Regions from separate parts of the Exiguobacterium sp. UBA6282 genome, predicted to be linked through region 2. Evidence: riboswitches for the same ligand, from Rfam matches in the RefSeq annotation. Region 2 holds a riboswitch; each other region holds the start of a gene.
The links. Region 2 has a riboswitch for S-adenosylmethionine ahead of B2751_RS07775 (methionine ABC transporter ATP-binding protein). Riboswitches for the same ligand answer to the same signal wherever they lie in the genome.
Positions count from the first base shown of each region.

Region 1 (5,180 bases), on a different contig from region 2:
TCACCCTAACTACAACAAAGTAGTATTTATGGATTCAACGACTGAGTACAAATTCTTAAGCGGTTCTACTCGTTCTTCGAACGAAACGATCACTTGGGAAGATGGTAACGAGTACCCACTCATCCGTGTGGATGTGTCTTCAGACTCGCACCCATTCTACACAGGTCGTCAAAAGTTCAACGCGGCAGATGGTCGTGTCGATCGCTTCAACAAAAAATACGGCCGCAAGTAATTACTTGCCGGTTCTTAAAAAACAGCCTGCCTCCATTACGGAAGCAGGCTGTTTTTGTATAGGCTGAATTGCGAACGGTACGTAAGGTACGTCTTTAAGACGAACGAGAAAGCAATCCCGCCGACGATCCCGATCAAGTACGGCATGGCATCTGGATGTGCCAAGATGTAGTCGACGACTTTATGGAACGAGATATGACGACCAACAAAGTAGCCGGCGCCCAAGAACACACTGACCCAAATCAAAGCACCTGTATACGCGTAACTCGCAAAAATGCGAAACGGCATTTTTGAAACACCTGCAAAAAAGGCAGAGAGTTGGCGAAGACCAGGTATGTAGTAACCGATGATCAAGACCGATTTGCCGTAACGACGAAATCCGGCTTCAGCGGAGAGAATGTGTTTTTCTGAGATGCGCATCTTTGGTCCGACGCGATGCAACAGGGGCATGCCGAGTTTTAAGCCCAGCACGTAGCTAATCGTCATTCCGATGCAACTGCCAGCGTAAGCGGCAAGAATCGTACCGAACAGCGGTAGATTGCCTTGATGCATCCAAAAACCGGACAGGACGAGCAAGGTCTCATCAGGAACCGGCAATCCCACGATACCACCTGCGAGAAGGACGGAAAGACCAAGGGCGCCATATTGGTGCAGAATGTCATGTAAGAGATGATGAATCGGGGACACCTTCTTTCGCGAGAATCTTCTTCTTTAGTGTACAGGAAATGGATGAAGGTTGGAATGAAAGGACAAAAATTCTAGGTAAAGAAAAAATGAATTTTGATTTCCGGAAGTCAACCCTTTTTCTCAATACCGTTTCGAGCTATACTCGTTAAAGTGACTATTTTTAGAGGACGGTGTCGGACGATGATGCATGTAATAAATCAGTACGGCTGGATCGAAGTAATTTGTGGTAGTATGTTTTCCGGGAAATCGGAAGAGTTGATTCGTCGTGTCAGACGGGCACAGTACGGCAAACTGCCCGTTCAAGTATTCAAGCCGGCAATCGACGACCGGTACCATGAAGAGCATGTCGTCTCTCACATCGGAAATTCCGTCGTGGCGATTCCAATGGCGACGAGTCGTGATCTCTATGCAGCAGTAGCGGAAGAAACACAAATTGTCGGAATTGATGAAGTTCAATTCTTTGATGATGAGATCGTTCAAGTCATCGAAGCACTTGCGCAAGACGGAAAACGCGTCATTTGTGCAGGACTCGATCAGGATTTCCGGGCAGAGCCATTTGGCAAGATGCCGGAATTACTGGCGCGCGCAGAATTTGTGACGAAACTTCAGGCGATCTGTCTCTCATGTGGCGATCCGGCTTCCCGGACACAACGTTTGATTGATGGAAAACCAGCGAACTATGATGATCCGATCATTTTAGTCGGCGCTTCAGAATCGTATGAGCCACGGTGCCGCCACTGCCATGAAGTGCCAGGAAAGCCGAAGCCGCTCCAAACGATGCAACACCAAAAAGGATAAACAAAAAAGACGAACCGATGATGGTCGTCCTTTGATGTAACAGCTGTTCGCTTCTAAGTGAAGACGAATAGCTGTTTTTTTATTATCCCGTTTCCTGTGAGACACGGCTCGAGCGTTCGATGAAACGAATCGTCTCACGCACGATCAAATCCTGATCATGATCGAGGGTCGCGACGTGGTACGAGTTGAGGAGACAGTAGATTCGTTTATCATTCGTCCCGATATGCTGATGCAGGTAATCCGAGCTCGACGGCGGAACGACGTGATCGGTTGCCGAGTAAAGAATCAATGTCGGTAGAAGGATCGATCCAAGGCGTCCTTTCGTCTCATCCATCAAGCGGACGAGTTCGAATGCACAACGACTCGGAACGAGGTCATAGATGATTTCGAAAGCAGACCGTTTGATATCCGGTGCCCCTTCTGGTAAGTACTGTGGACCATCTTCAAACGACAATGCTTCATAAGACGGAACGGAGAGAGCGGCATTGATCGTAATGATGCCTGAAAATGGAATCCCGTCAGCGGCGAGCGATAGTGCGAGCGTCGCGCCCATCGATTGACCGATGACGAAGACTTGATCGCATGTTTCTTGTAAACGTGCATAGCCGTCTTGCAGGCTCTGCTTCCAACATCGAGCAGTCGATTGTTCGAACTCACGGACGTTCGTCCCGTGACCACGCAAACGTGGAGCATAGACAGTGAATCCTTTAGCAGCAAATGCCTCACCGACGTCCCGAACACTTTGCGGGGTCGCATTAAAACCATGACAGATTAAAATGCCGATCGGTCCACCTTGAAGATAAAATGCTTCAGCACCAGTCAATACAGGATAGTTCATCATTACTATTTTTCCTCCATTCGTGAAAAAAACTCGTCAACGTCACTGCTTGGACGCCCACGAGTTTTTCACCGTATCATCCAAAGCCGCGCTTTGCTGGTCGGAGCACCTTACAGATTGCAGGTTGCCGTGAAGTCATAGAGCCAGGTCTCTCGTTCACTCTTGATAAATATCATATTGGAATTGTCGGATTAATCATTGAAACGATGGTAGCACGACCGAAAATGCCTTGTCAAATCGTTCTGGACGAATCGTGATTTATTCTTTCAGCTAACTCATAACTTATGACTCAATCGATATGCGCCAAATGGATTATTTTTGCAAAGTTGGTTGACTTTTAAAGGTTCGACCCGTAATGTAAAAATTAGTTTTACGACATAAGCAACAACGCAACAACACACATACGAATTTCATACCGCAATACTTATCCAGAGAGGTGGAGGGACTGGCCCTACGAAACCTCGGCAACAGACTCATTATGAGCACTGTGCCAATTCCATCAGACAGATGTCTGAGAGATGAGTGGAGTGGATTCTGCCACTGTGCGGATCCAGGTCTCTTCTTGTTTCTCAAGAAGGGACCTTTTTTGTTGAATGAAGGGGGAAAACGGAATGATTGCATTTCATCAAGTCAAAAAAACGTACGTCACGAAGGATCAGACGATCGCAGCACTCGACGGTGTCGACCTGACGATCGAGAAAGGCGAAATCTTCGGTGTCATCGGCTTTAGCGGTGCCGGGAAAAGTTCATTGCTCCGCTGCGTCAACCTGTTAGAACGACCGACGTCAGGAACAGTGACGGTCGACGGGGAAGATTTAACACAACTATCACCAAAAAAATTACGCCAAGCGAAACAGCGGATCGGGATGATCTTTCAACACTTCAATCTATTGAATGCAAACACGGTCTTTACGAACGTTGCGAAACCACTCGTTCTCGCAGGTGTCAAGAAAGACGAGATTCGTCGCCGGGTGACGGAATTACTCGAATTCGTCGATCTTGCGGACAAGGCGGATCATTACCCGGATCAATTATCCGGCGGACAAAAGCAACGTGTCGGCATCGCCCGGGCACTAGCGACGCAACCATCCGTGCTCTTATGTGACGAAGCGACGTCAGCACTCGATCCTCAGACGACACATCATATTCTCCAGTTATTAAAACGCATCAATGCGGAATACGGGATCACCATTCTCTTGATCACCCATGAGATGGGCGTCATCCGGGAGATTTGTGACCGGGTCGCCGTCATCGAAGCCGGGAAGCTGATCGAGTCAGGAACAGTCTTTGATGTCTTTTCGAATCCGCAGACCGAGACAGCGAAAAACTTCGTCCGCTCCGTCATGCATGATGAAATTCCGGCATCAATTCGTCAGTTGATTGAGTCACGGAATGCGCATCCGATCTATAAGATTCATTTTCTCGGACATCACACCGGGCAACCACTCTTATCGCAAGTCGCAAAACGCTTCGACGTCGATGTCAACATCCTGCACGGTAGCATCACGGAGTTACAGGAAACACCGTTCGGTACATTACTTGTTGAACTGATCGGTGAAACAATCGAAGTAAAACGGGCCTTACAGTACATCGATCAGGCACAGGTGACCGTCGAGGAGGTGCTTGCTGATGCTAGTTAACTACAGTGATATCTGGACAGCATTTTTGCAGACGATGACGATGGTGTCAGTGTCGTTATTATTTTCGACTTTGATCGGTTTACCACTCGGCATCCTGCTCGTCGTCACCCGAAAAGGGGCATTGCTCGAGAACGTCCCGCTGTTCACATTCTTCAACAGTATCGTCAATATCTTCCGTTCAATTCCGTTCATCATCTTACTTGTTGCGATCATCCCGTTGACACGGTTGATCGTCCAGACGTCGATCGGAACAGAAGCCGCCATCGTTCCACTCGTCTTTTATGCCGCCCCGTATATGGCACGGCTGATCGAGAGTTCCTTACTTGAAGTCGACAAAGGTGTCCTTGAGGCAGCAGAAGCGATGGGGGCGACGCCATTCCAAACGATTTTCCGCTTCCTTCTGCCGGAAGCACTCGGTTCACTAATCCTTAATTTAACGATTGCAACAGTCGGCTTGATCGGGGCATCAGCGATGGCAGGTGCCATCGGTGGTGGTGGACTGGGTGACTTAGCAATTACGTACGGTTATCAACGGTTCGACACGAAAGTCATGATCATCACGGTCGGGATTCTCGTTATCTTAGTCCAAGGCTTACAGACGACAGGCAACATCGTCGCACGAAAAATCAGAAGACATTAATCAAGGGAGCGATTCAGCCATGAAAAAAGCAGTAGCGATTGGAGCAACATTAACGACGATTTTATTTGCCGGGTGCTCAGCATCAGGAGAAGAAGAAAAGACGATCAAGCTCGGGGTCAGTGGTTCAGACACTCAAGTGTGGGATTACGTCGCGAAAAAAGCGGAAAAGGAGGGCATCAAAATCGAGCTCGTCAAGTTCTCCGATTATGTCCAGCCGAACATGGCACTGGCTGAGGGTGAGATCGACGCCAATGCCTTCCAGACGATTTCCTACTTCAACGCCTTCAAGAAGGAACATAAGTTGAAGCTGTCGCCGATTGCGACGACCGTCATTGCACCGATGGGC
Region 1 is NZ_DJUM01000013.1:62,002-67,181, forward strand. It holds gene B2751_RS03400 (type B 50S ribosomal protein L31) at 1-232, shown strand, start outside; gene B2751_RS03405 (DedA family protein) at 268-918, opposite strand; gene B2751_RS03410 (thymidine kinase) at 1,102-1,716, shown strand; gene B2751_RS03415 (alpha/beta hydrolase) at 1,799-2,557, opposite strand; SAM riboswitch class I at 2,625-2,726, opposite strand; SAM riboswitch class I at 2,976-3,079, shown strand; gene B2751_RS03420 (methionine ABC transporter ATP-binding protein) at 3,166-4,194, shown strand; gene B2751_RS03425 (methionine ABC transporter permease) at 4,184-4,834, shown strand; gene B2751_RS03430 (MetQ/NlpA family ABC transporter substrate-binding protein) at 4,854-5,180, shown strand, end outside.
Region 1: linked by a shared signal. The riboswitch ahead of B2751_RS03415 (alpha/beta hydrolase) and the one ahead of B2751_RS07775 (methionine ABC transporter ATP-binding protein) in region 2 are both predicted to bind S-adenosylmethionine.

Region 2 (5,180 bases):
CACCAGATCGCGTTTGCATTCCCCATGACGAACAGTCCGATCGCAACAGTCGCAATCCCGGTCGTGATCGAAACGAGCGGTGACGTCTTGACGCCAAACTTCATGATCGGATACTGCACGATCAAGACGGTGATCGCATTGATCGTGATTAAGATCGCATAGAGTGTCTTCCCGCCTTCAAGGAGTGACGTCTCCGTCAAGAATTGCGGCAAGGTCGAATTGAACTGGCTGTAGCCGAAGACCCCGAAGATGATGCCGGCGAGTGCCAGCGTAAAGGCGATATCCGTCCGCAACAGACGAACCGTCGCTCCGAACGAGACCTTCTTGCCACCATGTGTCTCAGTGATTGGATGACGTTTAAATAAGAATCCAATCATCACCCCGTATGCCATATAGACGAACGCCGTGATGTAAAACGTTGCGGACGTATTCCCCGCACTCAGCAGTAAGGCAATTCCTGGTCCGATCGCAGCTGCGATGTTGATCATCGCGTAACGGATATTGAAGACGAACAATCGGTTCGCTTCGTCCGTCGTATCACTGATCAAGGCACGAGCGGATGGCTCAAAAATCGAACGACAGACTCCGTTCAAGGCACTGAGGATGAAGAATGCCCAGAACGTCTCGACTTGCGCGAGTGCGATGAAGACGATCGCGAACCCGATCGTTCCGGCGAGCATCATCGCCCGGCGACCATACCGGTCCGACAATGTACCGCCGATGAAACTCATAACGAGACTGGCGATCGCCGAAATACTGAGAACCCAGCCGACATCGACCGGATCAAACTTCAGAACGGTCGTCATGTAGATAGCGAAAAATGGCATCGTAATGAACGTTCCGAGACGTGAGAAAAACGTCCCGAACAAGACCCCGATTGTCAACGGATGCAGTTGACGTATGCGTTGCATATGATTCCCCCTAACCCCTGTTTCAGACAAATGAAAAGCATCCTTCCATTATATAGGAAGGATGCCGGCTTCGGTGAACTTATTTGCTGACTGGAACGACCGCACCTTTGTACTTGTCGAGAATCCAATCTTGGTTTTTCTTCTCGTGCAGCACGTCAAGAAGTGCTGTGACACGTTTGTCTTTCTCATCGCCGTCACGTGTGACGATGATGTTGACGTATGGTGAAGACTCATCTTCTGACGCGATCGCGTCTTTCAACGGGTTCAAACCGTTATCGATCGCATAGTTCGTGTTGATGAGGACGGCGTCGCCTTCATTGTTCTTGTAAGCTTGCGGAAGAAGCGATGCTTCGATGTTCGTCTTGAACTTGAGTTTCTTCGGGTTCTCCGCGATGTCACCGAGTTGCGCGTCTGTCGTTTTACCGTCTTTGAGTTTGATTAATCCTTCGTTTTGAAGGAACGTCAAGACACGACCGCGTTCCGCGACGTTTGAGCTCGTTAAGATCGTTGCACCGTTTGGTAACTTATCAAGTGACTTGTATTTCTTCGAGTAGATACCGAGTGGCTCAACGTGGACGCCACCTGCGTTCGCAAACTTATACGATTTGTTTTCTTTCTCTTGTTGCTCGAGATACGGTACGTGCTGGAAGTAGTTCGCGTCGAGTTCTTTTTCAGCGAGCGCTTTGTTCGGAAGCACGTAATCTTGGAACTTCTTGATTTCAAGCTTGTAGCCTTTTGCTTCATATTCCTTTTTGACGTGTTCGAGGATCTGAGCGTGCGGTACGTTCGAAGCACCGATGACGAGTGTCTTGTCGTCGCTTCCTGATGATTTTTCGCCACAAGCAGCAAGACTGATTGCTAAGACGGATACAGCGGCAGTACCTACGAATTTTTTCCAAACTTTCATGAATGATTCCTCCAATATGAATAAAATTTGAATTAACGTTTATCGATTGCTCGGATCAGTAAGTCCCCAATGATTTGGATGACGAAGACGATCGCTAAGATTAAGAGTGTCGCAATGACGATGACATCGTTTTGAGAACGCTGGAATCCTTCGATGAAGGCCATGTCCCCGAGTCCACCTCCGCCGACTACTCCGGCCATTGCCGTGTAACCGACAAGTGCAACGAGTGTAACCGTGATACCAGAAACGATAGCAGGCAATGCTTCTGGGATTAAGACTTTGTAGATGATTTGGAACTTCGTCGCGCCCATCGATTCAGCTGCCTCGATGACACCTTTATCGACTTCGCGAAGTGCGAGTTCAACCATCCGACCGTAGAACGGTGCGGCTCCTAAAATCAGTGCCGGTAATGCTGCTGTTGGTCCGAGGAACGAACCGACGACTGCTTTCGTAAATGGAATCAATAAGATCAGTAAGATGATGAACGGAATCGAACGGAAGACGTTAACGATCAAGCTCAAGATCGAATAAAACGCCCGATTTTTGAACAACAATTCTTCATTTGTCGCAAACAATAATAAACCAATGATCAAACCGAGAATGAATGTCGAAAGACCAGCGACTGCCGTCATATAGATCGTACTGCCTGTCGCTTCCCACACCATGTCCCAGTCTAGGTTGTCAAAGAATGAAATCATCGGTGATCCACCTCCACTTCAACATCACTGGCTTGAAGCTTCGTGATGACCGCTTGTGTTGCTTCTGTTTCCCCGATTAACTGAATGAACAGTGTACCGAGCGCCCCTTCCTGTGATTGACCGACGTTTCCCCCGATGATATTGAACAGGACGGGTGAATCCTTCATGACTTCCGCGAGGATCGGACTTTCCGCCGTCGATCCGACGAACGTCAACTGAACGATTTTTCCGGTTGGGTAGCGTTCGCGGAGTTTCGCGAACGTCAACTCGTTTTCCGATGGCGACGTCAATTGTTTGACGAATTCCTTCGTCATCGCTTGCTTCGGATGACGGAAGACTTCTGCGACCGGTCCTTGTTCGACGATTTTACCGGCCTCCATGACGGCGACCCGGTGACAGATTTTTTGAATGACGTGCATCTCGTGTGTGATCAAGACGATCGTCAGTTTTAATTTTTCATTGATGTCGACGAGTAACTCAAGAATCGAGTCCGTCGTCTTCGGATCGAGTGCACTTGTTGCCTCGTCACATAAGAGAACGTCCGGGTTCGATGCGAGTGCCCGAGCGATACCGACACGTTGCTTTTGACCACCCGATAATTGCGACGGATAGGCTTTTTCACGTCCATCCAAACCAACGAGTTGAATCAGTTCCGCAACTCGTTCCTTACGGCGAGCCTTCGGGAAGCCACCGAGTTCGAGTGGGAACATGATGTTTTCTTCAACAGTCCGTGACCAGAGTAAGTTGAAGTGCTGGAAGACCATCGAGACATTCTTGCGGACGCCTCGTAATTCTTTTGGTTTCAGTGATGTCATTTCGACACCATCGATTTGAATCGAACCACTCGTTGGTGCTTCGAGCATATTCAACAATCGGATCAAGGTCGATTTCCCTGCTCCGGAATAACCGATTATTCCAAAAATTTCACCGCGCTCGATTGTCAGATCGACATTCGCGACGGCTTCGACCGCTCCGCGCTTTGAGCGATAAATCTTTCCTACGTCTTGTAAACGAATCACAACTGTCCCTCCTAAAATAAAAAAAGTGCGCGCGTTTTAGAGCAAACGCGCGCACTTTTCAGTACACAAAACCATTTGCTCTCATCTCCCAGACTTTTGTCTGCTGGAATTAGCACCACTTCGGATTAGATCCGCGGTTGCCGGGTTTCATCGGGCCAGTCCCTCCACCACTCTCGATAAGAGTTTCGGTATTAAGTTTGTAGAATATATTCTGAATATTAGCAGGGGTTATTTTTGTTGTCAAACAGTTTTTTCAGAAACTTTTTCGAGGAACGTGAAAGCACGTGTTAAGTCTTCTTTCAAATCTTCCGCATCCTCAAGTCCAACTGAAATCCGAACGAGACCGTCCGTGATGCCGAGTTCTGCCCGACGTTCTGCTGGGATCGACGCGTGCGTCATCCGTGCCGGAACGGAAATCAGGCTCTCGACGGCACCAAGACTCTCAGCAAGTGTGAAGAAATGTGTCGCCTCGACGAGTTTTTCTGCGTTCGCTGCTGAACCGACATCAAAGCTGATCATCCCACCAAATCCAGTCGCTTGTTTCGCTTGGATGTCGTGACCAGGATGCGATGCAAGTCCTGGGTAGAAGATGTTCGAGACGATGTCTTGCGCTTGCAAGAACGCAACGAGATCATGGGCTGTCTCTTCGATCGCATCCATCCGGATACCGAGTGTACGAAGACCACGGACGAGCAAGAAGCTGTCTTGCGGTCCAAGCACGCCGCCTGTCGAGTTTTGGATGAAGTGCATCTCTTCGCCGAGCGCATCATCTTTGACGACGACAAGTCCAGCGACGACGTCCGAGTGTCCGCCGATGTATTTCGTCGCACTGTGCAAGACGATGTCTGCACCGAGCGCGAGTGGTTGTTGATGATATGGTGTCGCGAACGTGTTGTCGACGACGAGTTTAAGATCGTGACGTTTGGCGATCGTTGCGATCGCTGCGATGTCCGTTACTTTCAACAACGGGTTCGTCGGTGTTTCGACGTAGACGATCTTCGTGTTGTCTTGGATCGCTGCTTCCGTTGCTGCAAGGTCCGTCGTATCGACGAATGTCACTTGAATGTTGAACTTCGGTAAGACGCGTTGCATCAAGCGGAACGTACCACCGTAGACATCATCTGTCATGACGATGTGGTCGCCAGACTCAAGCAAGTGGAAGACGGCATGAATCGCTGCCATCCCAGAACCGAAGGCAAAACCACGTGCGCCACCTTCAAGATCCGCAATCAATCGTTCGATGCTCGTCCGTGTTGGATTCGCTGTCCGTGAGTATTCGTATCCGTCTTTGAGTTGACCGATTTTATCTTGCTTGTATGTGCTTGTTTGATAGATCGGAGGTGTGACGGCTCCTGTTGCCCGGTCGACACCTGTTCCTCCATGAATCAATGCTGTCTTCTTACGCATGAGTTTCGTCCACCTTTTCAAAGATTTGTTGGCTTAAATAGCGTTCGGCACTGTCTGCGAAGACGGTGACGATCGTACTGCCGGGGTGACGCTTCGCGATATCAAGCGCAGCAACGAGCGCTGCACCTGCTGAACTACCGACGAGTAATCCTTCGCGAGCAGCAAGTGTATGGACCGCATCAAACGCATCGCGGTCAGAAATCGTATGAATCTCATCAACGAGCTCACGTGGCACGAG
Region 2 is NZ_DJUM01000024.1:10,538-15,717, reverse strand. It holds gene B2751_RS07790 (MDR family MFS transporter) at 1-911, opposite strand, end outside; gene B2751_RS07785 (MetQ/NlpA family ABC transporter substrate-binding protein) at 991-1,818, opposite strand; gene B2751_RS07780 (methionine ABC transporter permease) at 1,851-2,516, opposite strand; gene B2751_RS07775 (methionine ABC transporter ATP-binding protein) at 2,513-3,535, opposite strand; SAM riboswitch class I at 3,614-3,718, opposite strand; gene B2751_RS07770 (bifunctional cystathionine gamma-lyase/homocysteine desulfhydrase) at 3,776-4,942, opposite strand; gene B2751_RS07765 (PLP-dependent cysteine synthase family protein) at 4,935-5,180, opposite strand, start outside.

Region 3 (5,180 bases), on a different contig from region 2:
CGCTTCCTTTCGGGTATTTCGCGAGAATGGCATTCATCTTTGTCGCGATATCCCCTTGGACATCTTGGAAGTTCGTCGGTCCAACCGTCTCAAGCGTTTTGATTTTGCCGTCTGCTTCGTACGTCTTATAGATTTCCTGACGACGATCGAGCGGGGCAAAACCTGGTCCGAACCAGAGTTTGATGACACGGACCGGCTTTTTGTCCGTCACCTTCGTCACTTCATCGAGTGATAGCTTCGCAAGTTGATGATCGTTTTGGAACGTTTCCGTCACGTCTTGTAGAGATGCCCCTTTTTTCTTCGTGACCGTATCGAACGTCACGACCTTCAGTCCTTTATCGACTGCTGGTTTGATCATGTCATAGGCATAGTCTTCCTTACCGTGCGAAATGATGAGCCCATCATACTCTTGCTGAATCGCCTGCGCGACCAGTTCCTTGAACTTGACATCGTTACCTTCCGAAATGAACGTGCTGACTTTAAAGCCGAGCGCTTCTCCTTCACTTCGTGCGCCATCAAGGAATTGCTTCGTATGGTCGTCCGATGCGAGGTTACGGATGACGGCGATCTTGACGTCCGATTGAACTCCTTTTGGTACATCCTTGACGACTTTCGTCGTCGCTTCTCCATTCGCACAAGCCGCTAGTAATAAGGCCGGTGCTAGGACGGCGTAAGCTAATTTTTTCATGAATTGTCTCCTTATCCGAGGGGTTGAAGCCCCGTTAATTTTTCAATCGTTTCTTCATTCGGTTGCGTGATAATACCAAGTTCGGTGATGATGCCCGTGATCAATGTGTGTGGTGTGACATCAAAAGCTGGGTTGAAGACAGCAACTCCTTCTGGTGCTGTCGCAACATCTTGGACAGTCGTCACTTCCTGCGGATCACGTTCTTCAATTTCGATCGCGTCTCCGGAAACAAGTGAGAAATCAAACGTCGAGAGCGGTGCTGCGACGTAAAACGGGATACCGAAAGCTTGAGCGAGTAATGCTAGTTGGAACGTTCCGATCTTATTCGCCGTATCTCCGTTGCGTGTAATCCGGTCCGCCCCGACGATGATTGCATCGATCTGTTTTTCTTTCAGCGTATGGGCGACCATGTTATCTGTAATTAGCGTGACATCGATGCCGGCACGTTGTAGCTCCCATGTCGTCAGTCGTGCTCCCTGCAGTAATGGTCGCGTCTCACTCGCAAAAACCGATAATTCAATGCCGCGTTCTTTTGCGATATAGAATGGCGCAAGTGCTGTTCCATAAGCAGCGGTCGCAATCGATCCAGCATTACAGATCGTTAGGATCCGGTCACCTGACTGGAACAATTCAAGTGCATGAATCCCGATTTGACGTGACGTCTGCGCATCCTGATCGTATAAGGCAATCGTCCGCTGCTCGAGCCGTTCGCGGATCTCTTCTACCGACGTCCCGTCTTGAATGATTGGATTCAATTGATCAAGGACATTTCGTAAGTTAACAGCCGTCGGTCGTGTCGCGAGTAACGTCGCTGATGTCTCAAGCAAAGTCTGCTTATAGATCGACAGTTCTGCTTCAAACCGGTACGCCTCTTGAACGAGTACGAATCCGCCAAATAAACTGATCGCAGGCGCCCCTCGGACGCGCAGTTGTTTAATCGCTTCGACCGCTTGTGCAAGATCGGTAATGACTTCATAGTGTTCTTCCTGCGGTAGACGTGTCTGATCGAGAATCGTCAAGACACGATCTTCATAACGAATACTTTGAACGAATGTACTCATCGGCTAAGTTCCTCCGTTACGTCGAAGTTTCGTAAATCATCAAATGTCCGGCATTCGGTCCGACGTTTGATTAACGCCGATCCTAAACGTAAAGCATGTTGTTTTCGTTCTAGTCGTTCCGTCATAGAACTAATCGTTTCTAAATCAGCGACTGGTGCGAGTCCGATCGTCCGACGAATCAGTTCGCAACCGGCAAAGCCAAGGGCATCCTGCAAGATCGTGCTCAGTACATCGTCGACGAGTCCCGATGTCCGGAATGGTTCGACGGCTTCGCGTTCCCATAAGGCGCGGAACGTCGAAGCGAACGTCAGCCAGAACGTATCGATGTCGCGAATCCGGGCATCACGAAGTGCTGAATAATCCGGGTATGCTGCAAAGAATAAGTGGGCGATGAACTGTCCGACATCAAATCCGAATGGACCATAAAAGGCGAATTCTGGATCGATGACTTTCGTTTCCGTTGCCGAAGCAAAGATGCTTCCTGTATGTAGATCGCCGTGTAGCAACGCATCTCCTTTCGTGATGAAAAGCGCTTCGAGTTTTGCGACTTCGCGTTTCAACTCATCGTCCGCCCATAGACGTGCCACCTCTTCTTCAAGCCCGGCTTCAATCTCGTTCGTCTCCGCGTCATGGAACGGATCCGTGAAGATTAATTTTTCCGTGATGTCGCACAAGTCCGGATTGTAGTACGTTCGGGCGACACGTTTTTTTTCAACCGGACCAAGCGCAAAGTCCGATGTATGGAATAAAGTCCGAGCGAGATAAGAACCAATATGTTCCGCAAGCAACGGATACTGTTCACCTGCGAGTAAACCGCTTCGAACGATTGTCAGATGTGAAAGATCTTCCATGACCGTATACGCCTCGTCGTGACTAGCATGAAAAACACGCGGTACGAACGGCACGGCATGCCGGGCGAATTCACGGAGTGCGGATTGCTCGATCCACGCCCGCTCGAGTGATAGTGGCCAGCTTTCACCGACGACTTTCGCGTACGGAAGTGCTTGTTTTAGAATCAATCGATGTTCACCTTCTCGAATTCGAAAGACAAGGTTGAGATTGCCGTCGCCAATCTCTTCTGCTTCGACGGCTCCGTCGCCGATCAGTCCTAGTGAGCGGACCCGTTCGATCGCGTCCTGTTCTGTAAATGCTTTGTATGTCATCTCAGTTCCCCCTGTGTGATACACGAAAAAGCGCCTCTTTTCGTCATCGAAAAGAGGCGCAGGAAAGTCACTGCGTCCTCTTATCTCTCAGACGAAACGTCTGTTGGATGTAGCACCGTGCCAAGTGGTCGGTTGCTGCGGCGTCATCGGGCCAATTCCCTCTGCCAACTCGCGATAAGAGTCGTATGTAGTTGTCGTGTGTGATATTGATTTGAATCTTACGCAATCCTCTTCCCTGCTGTCAAATCGAAATCAAGCAGAAACGGATATCGTTTTCGCTCCATATATAGAAAGAGTATTTTCAAAAAAATAAATTTTCTAAAAATAGTTTGACAAGTCGTGACTCTCATGTAAAAATTGCAATTAGATTTCACAATTTCATCCAATTCTTATCAAGAGCAGACGGAGGGACAAGCCCTACGATGTCGCAGCAACCGACCTTTTGGCACGGTGCTAATTCTTGCAGCTACTAAGCTGACAGATAAGAGTCCACGTTCGAATCATTCATGGTCTCTTGTCGCTGACAAGAGACCATTTTTTTATTGAAGGAGGAAAGACATGGCTTACATCACAGCTACTTATCAATTGACCGCCCGCGATCGACTGGAGCAACGCGCCGAACAACTCGCGCTTGGTCTGACGGTTGGTTCCTGGACGGAGCTGAATCATCTTGAGCAACAACAACTCGCCTCATTCAAAGGAGAAGTCGTACATACGGAAGAGCGCGACGGTAAAGGCTATATCACGATTCGTTACCCGGAACACAATGTATCGCGCGACTTTTCTGCGATCTTGACGACCGTCTTCGGGAAACTTTCACTCGACGGTGAAATCAAATTAACAGAACTGCTACTACCCGATACATTCACGTCGGATTTTCCAGGTGCGAAGTTCGGGATTGAAGGGGTTCGTTCCTTGATTGGTGTCGAAGATCGTCCACTGTTAATGAGCATCTTCAAAGGGGTCATCGGACGCGATTTATCGTTCCTTCGTGATCAACTCGAAGGACAACTTGCTGGTGGGATCGATCTCGTCAAGGACGATGAGATCCTATATGACAATCCGTTGACACCGACGATTGATCGGGCACGGATCGGACGTGAGGTTATCGATGCTCATTTCCACCGGACCGGTAAACGTGCGTTGTATGCGATCACACTTAGTGGTCCCGTCTTTACGCTCAAGGATCAAGCCAAACGATTGATTGACGCTGGAGCAACTGCTTTCTTGTTGAATACCTTCACATACGGACTCGACGTCTTACGTGAATTGGCAAGTGATCCGGAGATCAACGTTCCCATTTTCAATCATCCGGCTTACAGCGGTGCATTGATTGCTAGCCCGAACCACGGTGTTGCAGCGCCTGTCTTACTTGGCACATTACCGCGCGTTGCTGGTGCAGACTTAACACTATTCCCGTCACCTTACGGCAATGTCGCTCTTCCGAAGGACGTCGCCCGCGGCATCGCGGTCGAAGCGACTCGCCTCGGTCAGACGAAAGCGATTTTCCCTGTCCCTTCAGCCGGTATTCACCCAGGACTCGTTGCTCAACTCGTACGCGACTTCGGGATCGATTCCGTCATCAACGCTGGTGGTGGCGTACATGGTCATCCGCAAGGTGCTGCGGCTGGTGTTATCGCTTTTCGTCAAGCACTTGATGCGGCACTCGCAAATGAATCCCTATCGAATGCTGCGTCACGACATGAAGAATTACGAGTCGCGCTCGACGCTTGGGGGATCAAGTCATGACCTTACGAATTCTTTGTGACTTCGACGGTACCGTAACGATGCAGGATAACATCATTGCACTCATGGAGGTATTTGTGCCAGTGAATGACTTCGAACCGTTGAAACGTGGCGTGCTCGACCGGACGTTATCGATCCAAAGTGGTGTCGGGCAGATGTTCGCGCTTCTGCCGTCCGACGGTAAAGCGGACTATCTTGATTTCTTGATGGAGCGCGCCGTCATTCGCGAAGGATTTTCGGAGTTGCTTCAGTACAGTCGTCGTCAAGGAATCCATTTTTCGATTGTTAGCGGTGGAATGGACTTTTTCGTCGAACCGATCTTAGCACCGTTCCTCGAGCAAGAGCAGATTTACTGTAACATTGCCGATTTCAGTGGTCCATTCGTCCACATCGATTGGCCACACGCCTGCGATGCCCATTGCACGAATGGATGCGGCTGTTGTAAAACATCCGTTGCCCGTACATTATGCAAAGACGATGACGTCATCATCGTCATCGGTGACTCAGTGACGGACTTCGAAC
Region 3 is NZ_DJUM01000028.1:21,988-27,167, reverse strand. It holds gene B2751_RS08835 (sugar ABC transporter substrate-binding protein) at 1-688, opposite strand, end outside; gene mtnA (S-methyl-5-thioribose-1-phosphate isomerase) at 700-1,749, opposite strand; gene mtnK (S-methyl-5-thioribose kinase) at 1,746-2,912, opposite strand; SAM riboswitch class I at 2,990-3,093, opposite strand; SAM riboswitch class I at 3,299-3,400, shown strand; gene B2751_RS08820 (2,3-diketo-5-methylthiopentyl-1-phosphate enolase) at 3,471-4,661, shown strand; gene B2751_RS08815 (2-hydroxy-3-keto-5-methylthiopentenyl-1-phosphate phosphatase) at 4,658-5,180, shown strand, end outside.
Region 3: linked by a shared signal. The riboswitch ahead of mtnK (S-methyl-5-thioribose kinase) and the one ahead of B2751_RS07775 (methionine ABC transporter ATP-binding protein) in region 2 are both predicted to bind S-adenosylmethionine.

Region 4 (5,180 bases), on a different contig from region 2:
TGAACCGAGCGTTGCTGCAATCTCTTCCATTTCTGTGTCAGCGTCCGCTGTTACAACCTTCCGGCGTGCAAGTTCCATGACAGGTCGATTCAAGATATGACGAATTCGATCTTCATAATCTTCTTCGTCTCCTTTGATGACATCTACATATAAGAATGTATCGACGATGATGTCCTTGTGTTTTCCGATCGCTCGCATGATATCTCCGTCACTGATATAACCGACGACCTCTTGCTCGGCATTGATGACGGGTACGCCGCTAATACCAGATTGAATGAATCGTTCGATGACCGTACGAATCAGATCTGTATCGTTTACCGTAATGACCTCTTGTTTCATCGACTCATAAGCTTTCATCTGAATTCTCCTTTGTCGTTCGTTTCTCATCTACGAAAGTTGTATGATACAATTAAAAGAACAAAAATGATTGTATAATACAACTACAACTCTGTCAAGTCTCCTGCTTTTCGCATTGACAGCTTATCCACATTGGGTAATCATGAGGGACAGAGAGACTTTTTTGAAAGGGGAGATACCCGATGTCTCAACAATCACTCGAAACCATTGAACTCGAGTTAGCGATCCTGATCCGGCGTTTAACGACGGCGACGGCAGACAATCGTAATTTGGACCGTGCTTCTTATCTCTTACTGCGACAATTAGCGGATTCCGGCAACGTCGGTGTTAAAACACTTGCCCGTGAACTTCAGCTCGATGTCTCGACCGTCAGTCGCCAAGCAGCGGCACTCGATCAGAAGCAACTCGTTGAAAAAGTAAAAGATCCGACAGATGGGCGAGCCTTCTTCTATCATATTACAGATAAAGGACAACAAGAACTCACCATCTACCGAACCGCACGTCTCGCGAGCATCGAACGTCTACTGACAGACTGGCCAGCGGATGATGCAGAAGATTTCGGACGCCTATTGCAACAATTCAATCGCGCCTTGCGCGAACGGTAATGGAATCACACCATTAAAAAAACGGACGCGAAATCGATTGATTTCGTGTCCGTTTTTTCGTCATCATTCATCACGTATGAGAAACCTGGCAAACCGAACGAATTTGCGCGATATGTTCCGGTGAAGTTCTACAACAACCGCCAATCAATCGTGCTCCAGCTTCATACCATGTCTTTGCGATGGCTTGGAACGACGTGCACTGATTCGTACCCGACCACGTCTTTGCGACCGGATCATAGACTTCACCGGAGTTCGGATAGACGATGATTGGAACACTCGTCAACGTCTTAACGTGACGGATGAAGTCGGTCGCGTAGGATGCTGGAAAACAATTTGCACCGATTGCTGCAAGTTGCGGATGCTGTCCGATTGTCTCGATGCATATCGCAAGCGGTGTTCCCTCACTGATGTGCGTCGCATCTTGAAGCGAGAACGTCAGCCAAGCAGATACTTCCGGGAACGCTTCGAGAATCCCGAACAACACGACAGCTTCCTCAAGCGACGGAATCGTCTCGAATGCCAGCAGATCAGCCCCCGCTTCAATCAATGCTTCGATGCGCGGTCTGTGGAAGGCTTCTAGCACATCTGCTGACACACCATAATGACCGCGATACTCAGAACCATCTGCTAAGTAGGCACCATAAGGACCAACTGATCCCGCGATCAATGCGGCACTCTTTCCGCTACGCGTCCGTGCATCTTGCGCTAAGGTAACCGTTTGTCGAATTAACGCTTGTGCTTCCTCGGTCGTGATGTGACGTTGCTTGAATCCTTCGATACTTGCTTGATAGCTTGAGGTGATCGCAACATCGGCGCCCACTTCAAAGTAATCGTGATGGACACGCTCAATCTGTTCCGGTGCTTCGATTAAGAGGCGTGCTGACCAGAGTGGATCGTTCAGGTCGAATCCCTTTTGTTCGAGTTCAGTCGCAAGCGCACCATCTAAAATTAGGAAAGGAACTTCCTGTAATCGTTGATCAACTGGATTTTTGATTCGGGACATCTTCAACACTCCGTTTCTGAGAAGAATTCGTGAACGCATGAACGACATAACAGATCACGATGAATGGGATACCGCAATACAAGGCGACTCGTTGCGTCGGATCAAATCCGATACCAATCAGGGAAATCAAACAGACGACGAAAGCGGCGATCGGTACCAATGGAAAGAGTGGTGTACGATAGACCAATTCGTCGACCGTATGCCCTTCGCGGAGGAATTGTTTCCGGAAGCGATACTGCGCAACGCTGATACTCATCCAGACGACGACGACAGCAAGGCCGGAAATCGAGACGAGCGCAATATAGACACTTCCTGCTGCATAGATGCTAGACAGCAAAGCAAGTCCTCCGCCAAGCATGCTGAACAATACAGCTCGTAGTGGAACCCCACTTGGTGTCACCTGGGCGAAGAAACGCGGAATCATGCGTTCGTTCGCAAGCGACCAAAGCATCCGGGAGGCAGCGTAAAGCCCAGAGTTCGCTGCCGACAAGATCGCTGTCAGAATGACGAAGTTCATCACGTCTGCCGCATACGGAATTCCGATTCGTTCGAACACGGCAACGAACGGACTTTCGAGCACGCCCTTCCCTTCCGTTGGCAATAAGACGGCTAATACGATGATCGTACCGACGAAAAAGAGAACGAGTCGCAAAATCGTTGTTCGGATCGCAAGCGGAATCGTCCGCTTCGGATCGACCGCTTCACCCGCTGCGACGCCGATCAATTCCGTTCCTGAGTAAGCAAAGTTCACAGCAAGCATCGTCATGAAGATCGCAAATGCCCCATTTGGAAACAATCCTCCTTCCGTTAAGGAAGAAAAGAATGGTGCTGGGCTACCATCTTGTAATGGGATGAAGCCAACGATGGCTCCCGCACCAAGTAAAATGAACGCAATGATCGTTACGACCTTAATGGCGGAGAACCAAAACTCGACTTCAGCAAATACGCGGACCTTCAAGACGTTGATACCAAGGATCATCGCAGCGAATAATGCACTGAACACCCAGACTGGAATCGACGGGAACCAACGTTGCATTAAAATGCCTGCTGCCGTGAATTCTGAACCAAGGGCGACCGTCCACGTCAGCCAGTAGAGCCAGGCCACCGTATAACCGGTACCGGGTCCGATATACTTCGTTGCGTACTTATGGAATGATCCGGTTTCCGGCATGTGTACAGCGAGTTCGCCAAGACTTAGCATGACTAAGTAGACGACGACGGCTCCGATCAAATACGACAAAATCGTTCCGACACGTCCCGCTTGTTCCAACGTATAACCTGTACTTAAAAATAATCCTGTTCCAATGACGCCTCCTAACGACAGCATGATCAGATGACGTGATTCCATCTTGCGTCGAAACGCTCCGCTCGTTTTCATGAATCCATTTCCTCCTCGTTCCACCTATTTCAAACAAAAAACGCATCCTCACGGATGCGTCGGTCGACAATTCGGAAATCTTATCGATCGGGTGCAACACCCGCAGGAATTAGCACAGTATCTTTCGACCTGTTGCTGAGGTTTCATAGGGCCAGTCCCTCCACCTCTCTGGATAAGTATGTAATTGTTCCTAACCCTATCAAGCCTTTTCCGAATTGTCAACACAATTCAGAATACTCCTACCAAAAAAACATTCCGTATCGTAATGACCCGGAATGTTAGAACACTTTATTTTTTTGCGAATAGATCCGCTGTCTTTAAGGCTGCCCGAACCGCTTTTCGGTTCAATGTCCCTTGCTGGTGCTTCATTTTCTTCGTTTGGGCAGCCAGTTGCGCTTTGAGCGCCGCAATTTCCTGATCTTTTTGAGTCGTCGTTGTTTGTTTCTGCAATGCTTTGATTTTCTTATCTTTTTCGGCCAATTGCGCTTTTGCCTGTTTTTGCGCATCCGCGATTTTTTTATCTTTTTCGGCTAATTTCTCTTTTGCCTTTATTTGTGTATCTGCGATTTTTTTCTCTTGTTCTGGGAAGAACCGTTCGAAACGGGCGACTGCTTCTTCGAGACTCACGCCAGAAATCGGTTGAACCGGTGGAAGTAGTTCCGCTTGCGCCATTTGACGGTCAAACGGCACATTCTCAGGATAATTCGTCTCTTGGTAAATGTGTTCAAGATCATTCACGTTCAAGAAATCAACGAAGTTGTCGAAGTTACGTGCTTGAACACGTGCCGGACTTTGGAAATCAGCATTGGCTACGACGTCGGATAATTGTGTATCCGCTTTGATGTCGTTCGCCCAAATATGCGTCAACTGATGATAATCCGTTAGTTCGCGCATTCGTGCATCCTTTGGAATGAGGATACTCGGCGTACCCGCAAGCGTTGCTGTGATATTTCCATGCAAGCGCGCACCAAAACTGAGGTCTGCCTGCCCGATGAAATCGAACCATGTTTGTGCGTTCAAGAAGAAACGAACACGATCGTTCATGTAAGCAGGATCCGACATCTTCACCGGATAGTTCGTCACGGACAAATCTGCGATCGGATGCGTTCCTGTATACGTCAATTTCAGTTCCTTCATCCATTGGGGAATGAAGTAATGATTCGGATACTCTTCCATTCCGCGCGTAATGAAATCAAGAACATTTTGTGGTGCTAAACGTGACGAGTTGACCGTAATCATCGACTCGGGCGTAATGTTCGTTTCACGAATATGTAAGTCGCGACCAAACGCGTACATCGAAGGACATCCGATGACACGATGATCAATGCCTTCGCGAAAACCAAGACGCGTCAAGTATTTCGACGTGATTTCCCCACGAAGACCAAGCATGCTTGAGCGCTCAAGTACAGCGCTGACGAATGCTTTGACATCTTCATCGAACGGGAATCCGCCGTCTAGATCTGGTTCAAACGGTGCACGTAAGCCTACACCGATGACGACGACTGGAATTTTTAATTTCTTGATAAGGCGGGTGTACTTCCGCAACGTCGGTACGAATTCTTTTCGGAATGCATCCGCTAACGGAATGACATAAAGATCAAAGTTGGCATTGATTTCGTCCGCCCGTTCTTCATCGTAATAGTAATAGTCCGGTGTAATCGTCGTACCTTCTGTCATCAACGTCCGAAAGATACTGTATTGATAAATGAGATTTCCAACGTTTCCTCCAATGGAATTATGTTTCATCAAATAAGGAGCATCGAACTGTTCGAATGGTGTCATACCTGCACGAATAATAATACGTTTCATAATGGATAAACTTCCCCTCTCGTCTGCT
Region 4 is NZ_DJUM01000055.1:41,929-47,108, forward strand. It holds gene B2751_RS14765 (CBS domain-containing protein) at 1-357, opposite strand, end outside; gene B2751_RS14770 (MarR family winged helix-turn-helix transcriptional regulator) at 540-962, shown strand; gene mmuM (homocysteine S-methyltransferase) at 1,033-1,965, opposite strand; gene B2751_RS14780 (amino acid permease) at 1,940-3,343, opposite strand; SAM riboswitch class I at 3,421-3,522, opposite strand; gene B2751_RS14785 (polysaccharide pyruvyl transferase family protein) at 3,632-5,152, opposite strand.
Region 4: linked by a shared signal. The riboswitch ahead of B2751_RS14780 (amino acid permease) and the one ahead of B2751_RS07775 (methionine ABC transporter ATP-binding protein) in region 2 are both predicted to bind S-adenosylmethionine.